2 regions of the Eubacterium sp. BL-380-WT-2B genome follow, and region 2 is predicted to be linked to the other one. Evidence: riboswitches for the same ligand, from Rfam matches in the RefSeq annotation. Region 2 holds a riboswitch; the other holds the start of a gene.

Region 1 (7,029 bases), on a different contig from region 2:
TCAATATAATAGCGGGCAACCTCGACCATATAGCTTCGGTCATCCATGACAATCACACCGCCTGACCCCATCATAGCGCCATAGCTGGTGAGGGTATCAAAATCCATGGGCAGGTCTAAAAGCTCGGCAGGGATACAGCCGCCCGACGGGCCGCCAGTCTGCACCGCTTTAAAGGGCCGGTCTCCCGGAATCCCTCCGCCAATGTCATAGATCAAATGCCTCAGGGTACTCCCCATTGGTATTTCAACCAGGCCGGTACGCTTGACCTTGCCAACCAGGGCAAAGACCTTTGTACCGCTGCTCTTTTCTGTTCCTAATTCCTTAAATTTCGCGCCGCCGTCCTGGATAATTCTCGGAATATTCGCCAGGGTTTCAACATTATTCAATACGGTCGGCTTGTTCCACAGCCCTCTCTGAACAGAACGGATATATTTTGCTCTCGGCTCACCTACCCGGCCCTCTACCGACGCCATCAGCGCAGTGGATTCGCCGCAGACAAAGGCACCGCCGCCCCGAACGATCTGAATATCAAAGGATTTGCCTGTTCCCATGACAGAATCTCCCAGGAATCCTTTTTCTCTGGCCTGCTGCAGCGCGATTTTACAGTTTTCTACTGCCAGGCCGTACTCATCACGGATATACATATAGCCTTCCTGCGCATCAATGGCGCAGGCACAGATAATCATGCCTTCAATAACAGAGTGCGGGTCGCCCTCCAGTATTGACCGGTCCATAAAGGCCCCAGGATCACCCTCATCGCCATTACATGCCACATATTTTACATCCGAATCATATTTTAACGCCTGGCGCCATTTGGTTCCAGTCGGGAACCCTGCACCGCCGCGGCCCCGGATACCGGAGGCTTCTACCTCCCCAATGATCCTGTCCGCATCCATGGATAAGGCTTTTTTTAAAGCACTGTAGCCTCCTCTGGCGATATAATCGTCGATATTGGTCGGGTCAATCTCCCCGATGTTATGCAGTACCCACTTTTTCTGTGGCGCGTAGAATGGATTTTCATGCTGCGAGCGCACGCGTTTTCCATCATTTCCTTTATACAAAAGCTTCTCAATGATCTTTCCGCCAAGCACTGTATCCTTTATGATGCTGTCCGCGTCCTCTGGTTTAACCTTATAATAGGAGATATCCGCCGGCTCAATTTTAACGATGGGGCCATTTTCACAAAAGCCGTTGCAGCCCGTGGACTTGATCAGAGGGGATACCTCAATATCGGATTTATGCTTTCTGGCAGCTTTTTGAAGCGCCTCTAAAACCAGCAGACTCCCATTGGCCCGGCAGCCGGTACCGCAGCAGACTAAAACGTTTTGCTTCATGCTTCTGCGCCCCCTTCCGAAAGCTCCCTGTACTGGTTCAATATCTCGGGCAGCTTTTCAAGCGTTACCTTTCCGTAATATACACCGTCGATCACCATTACCGGCGCCAGCGCACAGGAACCGAGACAATTCACGGTTTCCAGCGAGAAAAGCCCATCCCCCGAGGTTTCACCCGGACTGATGTCCAGCTCACGCTTAATGCCGGTGATCAGATTGACAGACCCACGAATATGGCATGCGGTTCCGTCACAGAGCTTAATGATATGTTTTCCTTTTGGCTTTAAGCTCAATGCCCGGTAAAAGGTTGCCATTGAATATAATGACGATAACGGGCAATCCAGATATTCGGCCAACGCTTTCATTCCCTGCTCTGGAATATAGTTAAAATGATGCTGCATATCCTGCATCATTGCCAGAGAATGCCGTCTATCCCTGGGATACGCTGATAAGATTTTGTCGATTGATTCTTTTGTTATTTCCTGCATGGGCTCACTCCCCTTCCTCATCCTCCCGCAACAACGGGAAAAATTGCCACAGCACTGTTTTCGTTCAGAGGTGTCTTAAGCCCCTGCAAATGCTCGATATGGCGTCCGTCGACCATCAGGATAATCTCTGCTCCGGGCGCCTCTCCATCTGGACTTAAAACGTGATTCCTGAAAGCATCGCCATAGGTTTCAGAGAGGATATGCAAAAGCGTGTACATATCCTTACAGACCGGTACATCTGCCTGACGGCAGCCTGTATAATTCCGGATGGTAGCGAAAAATTTTACTTTCATCTTAATCTCCTCTTTGCGTTATGATGCATGAAAGGAGACAGGGCTGTGCCCCATCTCCGATATCTGTCGTTTAAAGTCCAAGCTCCTGAACTTTTTCCTCGGTTGGCACACCTTCTGTGCTCCAGCCGCGCACTTCATAGTATTCTTTCAGCATGACGTCAAGCTCAGCCACTTTGCCCTTTGCCGGGCCTTCCGGCAGGGCTTCGCGCAGTAGTCTTGGCGGCAGAGTATCTTTCTCAACACCTGCTGCAATATTAAACTGCTTTTCAATGTTCCAGATCCGTTCTCCCTTTAACAGGAATTCCTCATCCGTCTCATCTGAGCCTACAGCCTCGCGGTACTGCGCCGCAATCTCAGGCAGGCCGATGCCAAAGGTTGTGAACAGGCAGATGCCGCTGGAATCTACCGCTGCTGTGAGATCCTGGAAGGTCTTGAGAAGCGGCGCCTTGCCTTCAGTCACAAGCGGATCGGTCTTTAACGGAATCCCCAGAACCTCAGGTGAGGTCAGGTAACCACGGACATGGCAGCCTCCACGGTTGGAGGTCGCATATTCAAGGGCCATCCCCTGGACAGCGCGTCCATCATAAGCGGGCATTTCCTGTTTTTTAACGGACATGGACAACTCTGGCGCACCGTGTTTTTCTGCCAGGCGGTACGAGCCCTGAGCCAGCTCAACACCAAAGCCTTCCATTTTTCCTGTGAGCTCTGTCAGATCAACCATGGCCTGTGCGTCGCCAAAGGGCAGCGGACGGCCAATTTCTTCCTCACTCAGAAGCCCCTTTTCGTAAAGCTCCATGGCACAGGCAATGGTAGAACCAAGTGTGATCGGGTCCATGCCATACTGGTTACAGAGGAAATTGGCTTTGCAGATAGCAGCCAGATCATTGACACCACAGTCTGCACCATAGGACCAGCCGGCCTCGTATTCTGGGCCTTCACCCATGGACTTAAACGGCCCGTCCGGGATTCTGGTCACGCGGCCGCAGCCAATGGAGCAGCCAAAGCAGCCCTTGTTTTTAACCAGATAAGAATCGACCAGCGCTTCACCAGAGGTATCATCTGCCTTATCATAGACACCGCCGTCACGCCAGTTGCGAAGCGGCAGGCCACCGACTTCGTTGATCATATTGACCAGAACCTCAGTGCCATAGGTCGGCAGTCCTCCACCCGTAACGGGGTGTTCCTTGAGCTTGGTACGGGCATCGGTCATCGCTGCCATAAAACCTTCAGGCCGCGCCACTGTTACCCCGCCGCTTCCGCGAACCACTACAGCCTTTAGCTTTTTGCTGCCCATCACAGCGCCCATACCACCACGGCCTGCTGCGCGGTGCTTGTCATTCATGATGGCAGAATACAGGCAGCCCTGTTCACCGGTCGGGCCAATACAGGCGACACGCGCGCCTTCTCCGCAAGCTTCCTCCAGTGCTTCGGTCGTTTCATAAACGTCCTTCCCCCAGAGGTCTGAGGCATCTCTGAGCTCCACTGTGTCGTCATTGATATACAGGTAAACCGGACGGTCACTCTGGTTTTCAAAAATAATTCCGTCATAGCCTGCAAATTTCAGTTCGGGGCCAAAATGACCGCCGGAGTTTGAAGCGCCGATGGTTCCTGTCAAAGGCGCCTTTGCCACGACCTCATACCGCCCGCTGCAGGAAGCAGCCGTACCGGTCAACGGTCCTGTCATAAAAATCATTTTATTATCCGGACCAAGCGGGTCTACCTGCGGGTCTACCTCGTCACAGAAATATTTTGTTCCCAGGCCACGCGCGCCAATAAAATCATGGGCGGCCTGCATGTTAAGCGGTTCCTTTTTGATGGTTCCTGCTTCCAGATCAACGCGGATTAATTGTCCCATCCATCCATTCATCGTTATCCCTCCAATCCATAAACGTCTTTCAGCTGATCCGCAATGGCCTTTTTACGTTCCATTTCAACCGCTTCGCCATAGACAATGGCGCCAGACGGACAAAACTTGGCACATTTTGGATCGCCGTCACACAGATCGCATTTAAACACTTTTCTCTTAACCGGATTAAAGCTGATGTTGCCGAGCGGGCAGGCGTTCATACACATTTTACACACGATACATTTTGCTTCATCCATAACAAATGCACCGTTTTCATTCCTTGAGATCGCGCCCACCGGACACACCTTCATGCAAGCTGGTTCCTCACATTGCATACACATCACAGGAATGGTTACGGCTGCTTTTTCATAATCCATCACTGTTACATTTGACAATGATGGATTAAATTCCTGATAGTGTCCAAAAGAACAGACCAGTTCGCAGGTTCTGCAGCTTATGCACTTTTCAGGTTTAATCATGAGTTGTTTGCTCATACGCTTCTGGATACTGCCGACGCAGTACCCTCACACCTCCTTTGTGGTAAGTTTACAAAATGAGAATCGCTTTGTGTCCTGGAATTCAGGAAAACACAAAGCCCGCAGAAATAGCTTTATACATAGTAAAAGCAGTTTCTACGGGCTCCTTTGCAAAGATGGCAGACAACAGGGTTGCCCCTGTTACCCATTGGCTGGAAAGGCCCCGGAAGGGTCTTTCCAGCTTCAGAGCAATTCTATTGTTATCATTATCATAGCACATTTTTAAATTCTTGTAAACGTCTTAAAATTTTCTAAAGATTTATTTTTTCTTTTTTATCAAATTTTTGTTTGACAAATATTTTTGTCAATGTTAAACTATTTTTGACAAGAATATTTGTCAAGATGACAAAAATCATATACAAAGGAGGCCTGAGCATGCCCCTCAAAAACCGATTAAAAGAGTTCCGGGCCCGAGATAAAATCAATCAGTCAGAGCTTGGTAAGCTGGCCGGTGTATCCAGGCAAACCATCAGTTTAATTGAACGCGGAGATTATTCTCCTTCCGTAACGCTGGCGCTTAAAATTGCCCGGATTTTTAATACCTCCGTTGAGGACATTTTTACCTATTCAGATGAGGAGGACTCAGAATGAACACGCACAAAAACCACCTGAAAGATTACAGAATCAAACAAAAGCTTACGCCCGCACAGCTTGGCGAGCTGGCTGGCGTATCCAGGCAAACCATCTTTTTGATCGAGGAAAACCTTTATTCTCCCTCTGTCCGGCTTGCCGCAAAATTCGCAGATATTTTCAATACTACCATCGATTCCCTTTTTACCCATACCCTCGAGGAGGAAAAATGACATGAAAGCAAAAGAAAGCAAACACATTTACCTGAAATTTTTTACCCTGATCATCATATGCGGCTTTTTAGGCGGGCTGGCTGGCTTCCTGCTGAACTATCCAGGCTTTGACATTGTCGATAGCGTACAGCTGCTTCAAAACAACATTCTGGACTACGGCCTATATATATCTTCTGCCGGTTCTGTTGTTTTAATGCTCATCACCGCTCTGTTTTACCTTTCCGCAAGAAATACCTACAGACAGCTGGAAACAAACGATTCGGATGCACTTTATGAAAAAGCCGACCACCTCTGTGATACAGGGATAATCTTTGGCAACATCACGCTGATTTTCACCTTTGCTTTTTACGGTATCAATGTCAGCGGCATACACAATAACAGCTCCACTTCCCTTTTATGGGCACTCGCGGCATTTTTACTGCCAGTTATCTTCTGCGTTATCTTCCAGATTCTCTTTGTGAATCTGACCAAAAAGATGAATCCGGAAAAACAGGGAAACCCGCTGGATTTAAATTTTAAAAAGATCTGGATGAACAGCAATGATGAGGCGGAAAAATTCATTCTCTACAAGGCTGCCTATAAAACCTTTCAAATTATGCAGATGGCCTTTCTCATTGTCATGGTGCTGCTCATGTTTGCGGCCCTGACCACCCCCATTGGCGCGTTTCCTTTTATGATCATTGGTATTTTATGGGGACTGCAGAGCACACTGTGCTGCATCTTTTCCATGAATCTTCAAAAAAGCAAAAAAATAGACAGTGATGACTGTTAAACCAAAAAGGAGGTGCGCCGAAACGGCGTACCTCCTTTTTATCAGGCCTTCACTGCGTTCTTAATGCTTAAATCCATCCATTTCCTGCGTTTCCAACGGACTAAAAACATGGCAGCTCTCAGGATTTCATCACAGGCCATGGCGATCCATATCCCGATCAGTCCCCACCCCAGTATAATGCCTAAAACATAACACAGAACCACCGATACAAACCATTGTGAGCCAATACCAAGGGCGATGGGAAACAGAATGTCATTGGCCGCCTGAAGTGAGCGGACCATCACCATATTTACCGCACGGCCAAGCTCCAGAAAAATATCAATGAACATCACCTGCTTACCGAGGGCAATAACTTCCGGGTCAGAGGTGAAAAAACCAAAAATCTGATCACTGAACACAAAGAGCAGAAGCGCCACGCAGAAGGATACCAGCACAGATGACCGGAGTGTGGCCTTTACACGCCTGTCCGCATTGTCATACTCCCTCGCTCCAATCATATAGCCCACTAAAACCTGGGAGGACTGGGAAATTGCATTGCTGTACAGATAAGTGATCATGGCAAACATCACCGCATACACACGAGTTGTAATGACCACCGCGCCGCAGAGATTCACAAATCCCATTGTCACTGTCTGGCTCAGCGTCCAGGAAAGTGTCTCACCACCCGAAGGGATCCCGATAAACAGAAGCCTTTTAAGCATGGCGGACGGGAAAGGCCGCAATGTTTTTAAGGACATTCCCGGTTTGATTTTTTTAACGAACAGGCAGACAACAATCACCACCCCAACAAGCTTGGCGATGTTGCTTGAGATGGCGGCTCCAGTTACACCAAGAGGTGCCGGCAGGCCAATGCCGTTGATCAGAATGTAGTTCCCCCCAATGTTGAGCACATTCATAATAATGGAGACAAACATGGTTTCTTTCATCAGACGATTACTCCTGAAAATAGCCGAAAAGGTC
Region 2 (7,029 bases):
TTTTATAATTACCAACGCCAGTATCATAAAAATTAATATCTGGTTTAAAAGCTCTCCAACGCCATCTGGCATATAAGGTGCCAGGATACCGCAGAACAGGTCCTGGATCGCCACAAAGGTACATGACAAAAGAAAGGAAAAAAAGGTCCTCGCGTCATTATAACGGGAAAGGATAATGACAAATCCCGCAGCGATAATGATATGCAGCAGACGAAACTCCAAATCACTCAAGCCGTAGGGCAGTCTGAGCTCCATTAAAATATCAAGAATAATAACCCCAAGTATCCCGGCTCCAGTGATCAGAAAGGTTTTTGTTTTTGAAAAACGCCAGTTCGACAAAAGCAGGAAGTAGACAATGCCAAAGGGCGCAGTGATAATGATTTTCAATAAACTGAGTGCATCCATGTCTGTTACCTCCCCTCACTTTTGATTCTATTATAACGAAAAAATACACAAGATGCAAAGTGAATTCGTCGTTAAATTCAACCGATATTTAAAATGGTCATACCATCTGCCCTTTAGAAGGTGGTGTATGCCTTCACCCCATCAAAAAAACGGTGGCCAGAAAGCCACCGTTTTTTCTGTTTTTTATTTTGCTTTTCCCTGCTCAGCCACTTTTTTCATTCGTGTTTCAATAATGGATTGGTCTCCCAGGTAGTAATGGTCAGTCATATTAAAGTCATCGTCGAATTCATAAATCAAAGGAATACCGGTTGGGATATTGACACCCATGATCTCATCCTCCGACAGGTTTTCAAAATATTTAACCAGCGCGCGGATCGAGTTTCCGTGGGCTACCAGCAGAACGCGTTTGCCCTCAAGCATATCCTTTTTTATCACATTTTCATAATAAGGGATAACGCGAGTGATCGTATCCTTCAGGCTTTCTGCCAAAGGCAGCTCGCTTTTTTCCACATTTCGATACTGCTCCTGCAGCTGTGGGTTTCTGGGGTCATCCGGTTCCAGAGCCGGTGGACGGACGTCAAAGGATCGGCGCCAGATTTTGACCTGTTCCTCTCCGTATTTCTCTGCTGTCTCGGCCTTATTCAGCCCTTGCAAGGCGCCATAATGGCGTTCGTTAAGCTTCCAGTCCTTTATGACTGGCAGCCAGGCCCGGTCCATGGTATCCAAAACCACGTTTAAGGTATCCACCGCTCTTTTTAAAAAAGAGGTGTAACAGATATCAAAATCGTAGTCCTTTCCTTTTAGCATATTGCCAGCGTCTGCGGCTTCTTTAATACCTTTATTCGATAAAATTACGTCCGTCCATCCTGTAAACAGGTTCAGGCGGTTCCATTCACTTTCACCATGTCTTAAAAGTACAAGCTTCATCTTTATCATCTCCAGTTCTTTTAAAATTTTATACCCAAAAATTTCTGGAAATTGCATATTTTTCAAAAATGATTCTTTTTTATACCCAATTATTTTTTACAACTAAGATTCATTCTCATCTTTATCTAAATTTTACTTTAGAATCAAGTTGAAGTCCCTGCTGTTATCAACTATAATTGACATACAGGCAATAAAACACCTGTTTGATGATAATAATATCTGAGAGGGAGAGCTAATATTATGAGATTAATTACCCGTTCTGATTTCGACGGCCTTGTCTGTGGCGCGCTGCTCAAGGAAGCCGGAATCATTGACCACTGGAAATTTGCCCATCCTAAAGACTTGCAGGATGGCCTGGTAGAGGTCAACGAAGATGACTGTCTGGCAAATGTCCCTTTTGTGGAGGGCTGCGGCCTTTGGTTTGACCATCATTCCAGTGAGTTTGAGCGCAACCAGCTTGAAGGCAAATATAAAGGTGAAAGCCGTATCACGCCATCCTGTGCGAGAATCATTTACGAATACTATGGCGGTGAGGAACGCTTTTCACATTTCAATGAAATGCTGGCCGCCGTCGACAAGGTGGACTCTGGCAATTTGACTATTGATGAAATTCAAAACCCGGAAGGCTGGATATTGATCGGTTTTCTGATGGACCCCAGAACCGGGCTTGGACGCTGGCGTAATTTTACCATCTCCAACTACCAGCTGATGGAAAAGCTCATTGATGCCTGCCGTACCATGTCCACTGATGAGATTCTAAACCTTTCCGACGTTCAGGAGCGTATCGAAGTTTATTTTGAGCAAACCGCCAAGTTTAAGGAAATGGTAAACAAATATACCCGAACCGACGGCGATGTCATCATCTCTGATCTGCGCGGCGTCGACCCTATTTATACGGGGAACCGTTTTCTTATTTACAGTATGTATCCAAAGCAGAATATTTCTGCCTGGATTGTCAGCGGCAAAGGTGGTCTGGGCTGTTCTGTGGCTGTTGGTTATTCGGTCTTAAACCGGACTTCCAACATTGACGTTGGCAGTTTAATGCTGAAATATGGCGGTGGCGGCCATAAGGCTGTCGGCACCTGTCAGTTTAAAGACGAGGAAATTGAAGCGAAGCTCCCTAAGCTGCTGGATGAGCTTGTGAATCCTCAATAAAAATCATCCATCTGCAACCCCGCTTCTGTCACAGGGAGCGGGGAGTTTTATTTTTCTTCTTTAAAACGTTATCAAACCGTGCTATAATGAATTTATATAACAAGCTCTGATGGACTTAACCTAAAAACGGATTGCCCAAAATCATTTGTTCATGGTTTTGCCACGATAGGGTACTGTTGGAAACGGCTTTACCTTCTGTATTTGAAAAGGAGTAAAAAAATGAGAAAAAAACTACTGTGCATGATTCTGGTCCTTACTTTAATTTTAAGTATGACTGCCTGCAGCCCAAAGCAGGAGGACTCGTCAGACAAAGCATCCGGCGAGATTAAAGTCACAGACGCCATCGGACGCGAGGTGACGCTTCCTGCACCAGCGACGAAGGTGGTGGGAACACACAATCCATCCTTAAATACTGCGGTTGTCATTGGCGGCGGTGGCAAATACATTGTCGGATTTGGAAATAAAGATATGGCCCGTGGCCTGTACGAGGAAGTAATCGACGGATATGACGACCTGCCGCAAATCGGTAAGGCCAAGGATATCAATATGGAAACAGTTATGGAGTTGGGCGCAGACCTCGCTATTCTGCCTGAACGTTTCGCCAATCAAGCCGACCAGTTCGCCGAAGTCAATGTCCCGGCAGTTGTTGCTCTCCCCAATGATGAAAGCTTCGACACAGTCACCAACTCTCTGAAAATTGTCGGAAAGGCTCTGGGTGAGGACAAACGCGCGGAAGAAATCACTTCCTTTATCGACGATAAAATCGCCGATGTCAGCAAAAAGGTGGGTTCAGCCTCTGAAAAACCGTCCATTTTATTTTTAGGCGGTTCCAGCCCTCTCACCGTTGCGCCCGACGCCATGATTCAGACCTATATTATCGAAAAGGCCGGCGGTACTAACGCAGTCAGCGGGGTCGATAAAAAAGGGGAGTTCGCCGATGTGAGCATTGAACAGATTGTCGGCTGGAATCCCGATATTATCTGGATACCCTCCTATGCTAAATACAAGGCCGACGATCTTCTGAACGACCCGGCCTGGAGCAGCATTAAAGCCGTACAGGATAAGGCCGTTTATGTCTTTCCATCCTCTCTGGAGCCGTGGGACTACCCCACCGCCTCCTCTGTACTGGGAGTCTGCTGGGCAGCTAATAATCTTCACGGTGATCTTTACAGCTCAGATGATTTTATGAAGGATGTCGATGCCTTCTATCAGATGGTCTACGGCAAAACCTTTACCAAGGAACAGCTTGGGCTTCAATAAGCATTGAGGTCTTCCGGGCTGGCGGGCTGTGCAATTGCCTGCCGGCCCTTTCATTTTATCTGCTATGAAGAACACAAAACATCGACATCTCATTATTGTACTGAGCACCATATTGCTCTCGCTCATGGTTATCGCCTGCTGCGTTGGGCGTTATACAGTTAACCCTCAGGATATGCTTTATGCCATCCAGACTAAAATGACAGGCGAGCCGGGGAATCTGGCCATGGAAAACGTCTTTTTTGTCATTCGGCTGCCCCGTGTCATTGCCGCAGTCAGCATTGGTGCGGTGCTTTCACTCTGCGGCGCGGTCTATCAGGGCATTTTTAAAAACCCACTGGTATCGCCGGACTTGCTCGGTGTCTCCAAGGGCGCCTGTGTAGGCGCGGCTTTTTCAATCCTGCTGGGCGGCGGTATGCTTGCGCGTCAGCTGTCTGCTTTTGCCTTCGGCATCATCGCCATGCTTATGACCATGACCTTTCCAAAGCTCCTGCGCAACCAGAGCAACCTTGTTCTGGTGCTTGCCGGTATCATCACCAGCGGCTTTATGGACTCAATTCTTGGACTTATGAAATTCACTTCTGAAAATGATACGGATCTCGCCGCCATTGTTTTCTGGCAAATGGGCAGTCTGGCCTCCATAAAGGTTCATGAAATTCTTTCTGTGCTGCCTGTGTTCGCTGTTGGCGCGTTTATCCTGCTGAGCCTCTCCTTTCGGATCAACATCCTTTCCTTTGGCGATATTGAAGCCCAGAGCCTTGGGGTTAACGTTAAAAAAATCCGATGGATCATCATCCTGATCGCCAGCCTGCTGACAGCCAGTGCGGTCTGTATCAGCGGAACCATTGCCTGGATTGGGCTGATCATGCCCCATCTCGCAAGGATGCTGGCCGGCTCCGACCATATTAAATCTCTCCCGGTAACCATGCTGATGGGTGGTATTTTTCTTCTTCTCATTGATACCATCGCCCGGACCGCCACCTCTCTGGAAATTCCGCTTTCGGTTTTGACAGGACTCATCGGCGCGCCCTTCTTTGCCTGGCTTTTATACCGGCAGAAAGCAAAGGTAAGCTGATGAAGATACAAATTGAAAAGTTGTCCTTCTCCTATGATGAAGCCGCTCCTCTGCTAAAAAGTATTGACTTTACCCTTAACGCTGGGCGGGTAATATCCATTCTGGGACCAAACGGAGCGGGGAAAACAACGCTGCTCAACTGTATTGCAGGCCTTTTTAAGCCCAGGGAGGGTAATATCCTGATTGACGGAAAGAACATGGAGACGCTCTCCCACCGGGAGGTTGCCAGAATAATCGGCTATGTGCCACAGATCATTGTCCCTGCCTTTTCCTATTCTGTTTTAGATTATGTGGTGACAGGCTGCGCCCCGCACATTGGCACCTTTGAACGGCCAAAGCAGATTCATTTTGACGCTGCCATGGCTGCGCTGGAGTCCATGGGGATCGCGGCACTCAGAGATAAGCCCTACAACGAAATCAGCGGCGGCGAACGGCAGCAGGTCAGCATTGCGCGAGCTCTGGCTCAAAGGCCGGCTTTTATCCTGATGGATGAGCCCACCGCCCATCTGGACTATGGCAACCAGATTCAGGTTCTTAAGACAATCCGCACCATGGCTTCTCAGGGCTATGGCATTGCGCTGACCACACACAATCCCGACCATGCGCTGCTTCTGGGTGATCAGCTGGCTGTCCTGGAACGGGACGGCACCTTTACCTTTGGCAAATGTAAGGAGGTATTGACGGAGCCCTTTCTTAATCATCTTTACGGCATCGACCTCCGGCTTGAGGAAATTCCTTCTGTTGGCCGCCGGGTCTGCTTTGCACCAAAACTATAAAATGGAGGTTTACCATGAATCCAAAAAAATTACTGGAAGAACAGCTTAAGCTGGAGGAAGCCGGGCGTCCCTACGCAGTCATCACCATCATCCGGGCCAACGGCGCTGTCCCCAGAAAAAGCGGCAAAATGCTGGTAACCGCGGATGGCAACAGCATTGGCACCATTGGCGGCGGCAGCTCGGAGCTTTTGGCCATACAGGACGCTCAGGCATGTATCCGCTATGGCGAAAACGCCGTTAAGGATTATGTCCTGAACAGCGAAAACGGTATGGTCTGTGGCGGAGACTTCTCTGTATTTATTGAGGTTGAAAACCCAAGACCGCGTCTGCTGCTCTGCGGCGCTGGCCACGTTGGAACTGCCCTTATGAAAGCCGCCCATCTGGCTGGCTTTGATATCACTTTGGTCGATACCCGTGCAGAGGACCAGATCGGAGACGCCATCCTGCTGGCAGATACCTATGTGCCTGTTGAGGACTTCTACAAAGGGATTATGGCACTGACGATTCCCGCTGGAGCCTTTATCGTCATTACTACTTATGGCCATCGTTTTGACAAAGAAGCGTTGGCGGCAGCTCTGACCAAAAAGGCCGCCTATCTTGGAATGATCGGCAGCCGAAAAAAAATCGCAGCGGTTTATGAAAAGCTGCGTTCAGAGGGTTTTACCCATGAGCAGCTGGAAGCAGTTTATGCGCCCATTGGCATGGATATTGGCGGTGAAACCCCTGAGGAGATCGCCATTTCCATTGTCGCTGAAATGCTGGCGGTTAAATATAAACGAAGTGGCGCGCATTTAAAGGATCTCTAACTGATATGTTTATAATTTTACCGGAGACAGGTTCTTCGGTTTTTTATTTTTTGTTCAGAGTCTTTGAGTTGTTTTTGTGAAAGCCCGATTCATTTTAGACTCACTTTTGATTATTTTTTGTAATTTCTTCTTTTTTATTTTCTAAATCCCTTTCAAAACCCTTTTAACACACTATATTTTCGTAATTTTATATTTATTTTGTTTTATGGCACACATCTTGCGTTAACATATTGGCATCAGAGATCTGAAACATTTTTAGAAAGGAAAAGAAACAATGGACCTTAAGAAAAAACGTTATATTCTCATGTTCTTTATGGGAATGCTCTACTCTTCCCAAAACGTCATGCCCTGGTTTTCAACTTACTATTACAAAGCCATGCAGGGGGCCCTCGGCTATACAGATGGCCAGCTTGGAATGCTGATCACGGTTTTTGGTATTATTGCAGTCTTTATGTACATCATCGCCGGTATTCTATCCGACCGTTTTCCACTCAAACCATTGCTGCTTATCTCAAGCTTTGGAACCGGCGCCCTGATCCTGCTGATGGCCACGCTTCCCAGCTATCCTATCATGCTGGCTATTCAGATGGGTTTTGCCATCACTGTTGTCTGCACTTTCTACGGCGCT

Evidence for each region. Region 2 has a riboswitch for molybdenum cofactor ahead of FYJ53_RS16430 (ABC transporter substrate-binding protein). Riboswitches for the same ligand answer to the same signal wherever they lie in the genome.
Region 1: it holds a riboswitch for molybdenum cofactor, as region 2 does, so the genes downstream of both, FYJ53_RS08035 (4Fe-4S dicluster domain-containing protein) here and FYJ53_RS16430 (ABC transporter substrate-binding protein) in region 2, are expected to answer to the same signal.

Annotation. Positions count from the first base shown of each region.
Region 1 covers NZ_VUMP01000003.1:400,728-407,756, reverse strand. Annotated here, with positions in the region: gene FYJ53_RS08055 (NADH-quinone oxidoreductase subunit NuoF) at 1-1,334, opposite strand, end outside; gene nuoE (NADH-quinone oxidoreductase subunit NuoE) at 1,331-1,819, opposite strand; gene FYJ53_RS08045 (MoaD family protein) at 1,837-2,112, opposite strand; gene FYJ53_RS08040 (aldehyde ferredoxin oxidoreductase family protein) at 2,183-3,979, opposite strand; gene FYJ53_RS08035 (4Fe-4S dicluster domain-containing protein) at 3,982-4,437, opposite strand; molybdenum cofactor riboswitch at 4,582-4,695, opposite strand; gene FYJ53_RS08030 (helix-turn-helix transcriptional regulator) at 4,870-5,085, shown strand; gene FYJ53_RS08025 (helix-turn-helix transcriptional regulator) at 5,082-5,297, shown strand; gene FYJ53_RS08020 (DUF3169 family protein) at 5,299-6,069, shown strand; gene FYJ53_RS08015 (MATE family efflux transporter) at 6,111-7,029, opposite strand, start outside.
Region 2 covers NZ_VUMP01000008.1:78,599-85,627, reverse strand. Annotated here, with positions in the region: gene FYJ53_RS16445 (sensor histidine kinase) at 1-405, opposite strand, end outside; gene gpmA (2,3-diphosphoglycerate-dependent phosphoglycerate mutase) at 589-1,332, opposite strand; gene FYJ53_RS16435 (hypothetical protein) at 1,573-2,487, shown strand; molybdenum cofactor riboswitch at 2,580-2,715, shown strand; gene FYJ53_RS16430 (ABC transporter substrate-binding protein) at 2,707-3,747, shown strand; gene FYJ53_RS16425 (iron ABC transporter permease) at 3,812-4,819, shown strand; gene FYJ53_RS16420 (ABC transporter ATP-binding protein) at 4,819-5,595, shown strand; gene FYJ53_RS16415 (XdhC family protein) at 5,610-6,401, shown strand; gene FYJ53_RS16410 (nitrate/nitrite transporter) at 6,676-7,029, shown strand, end outside.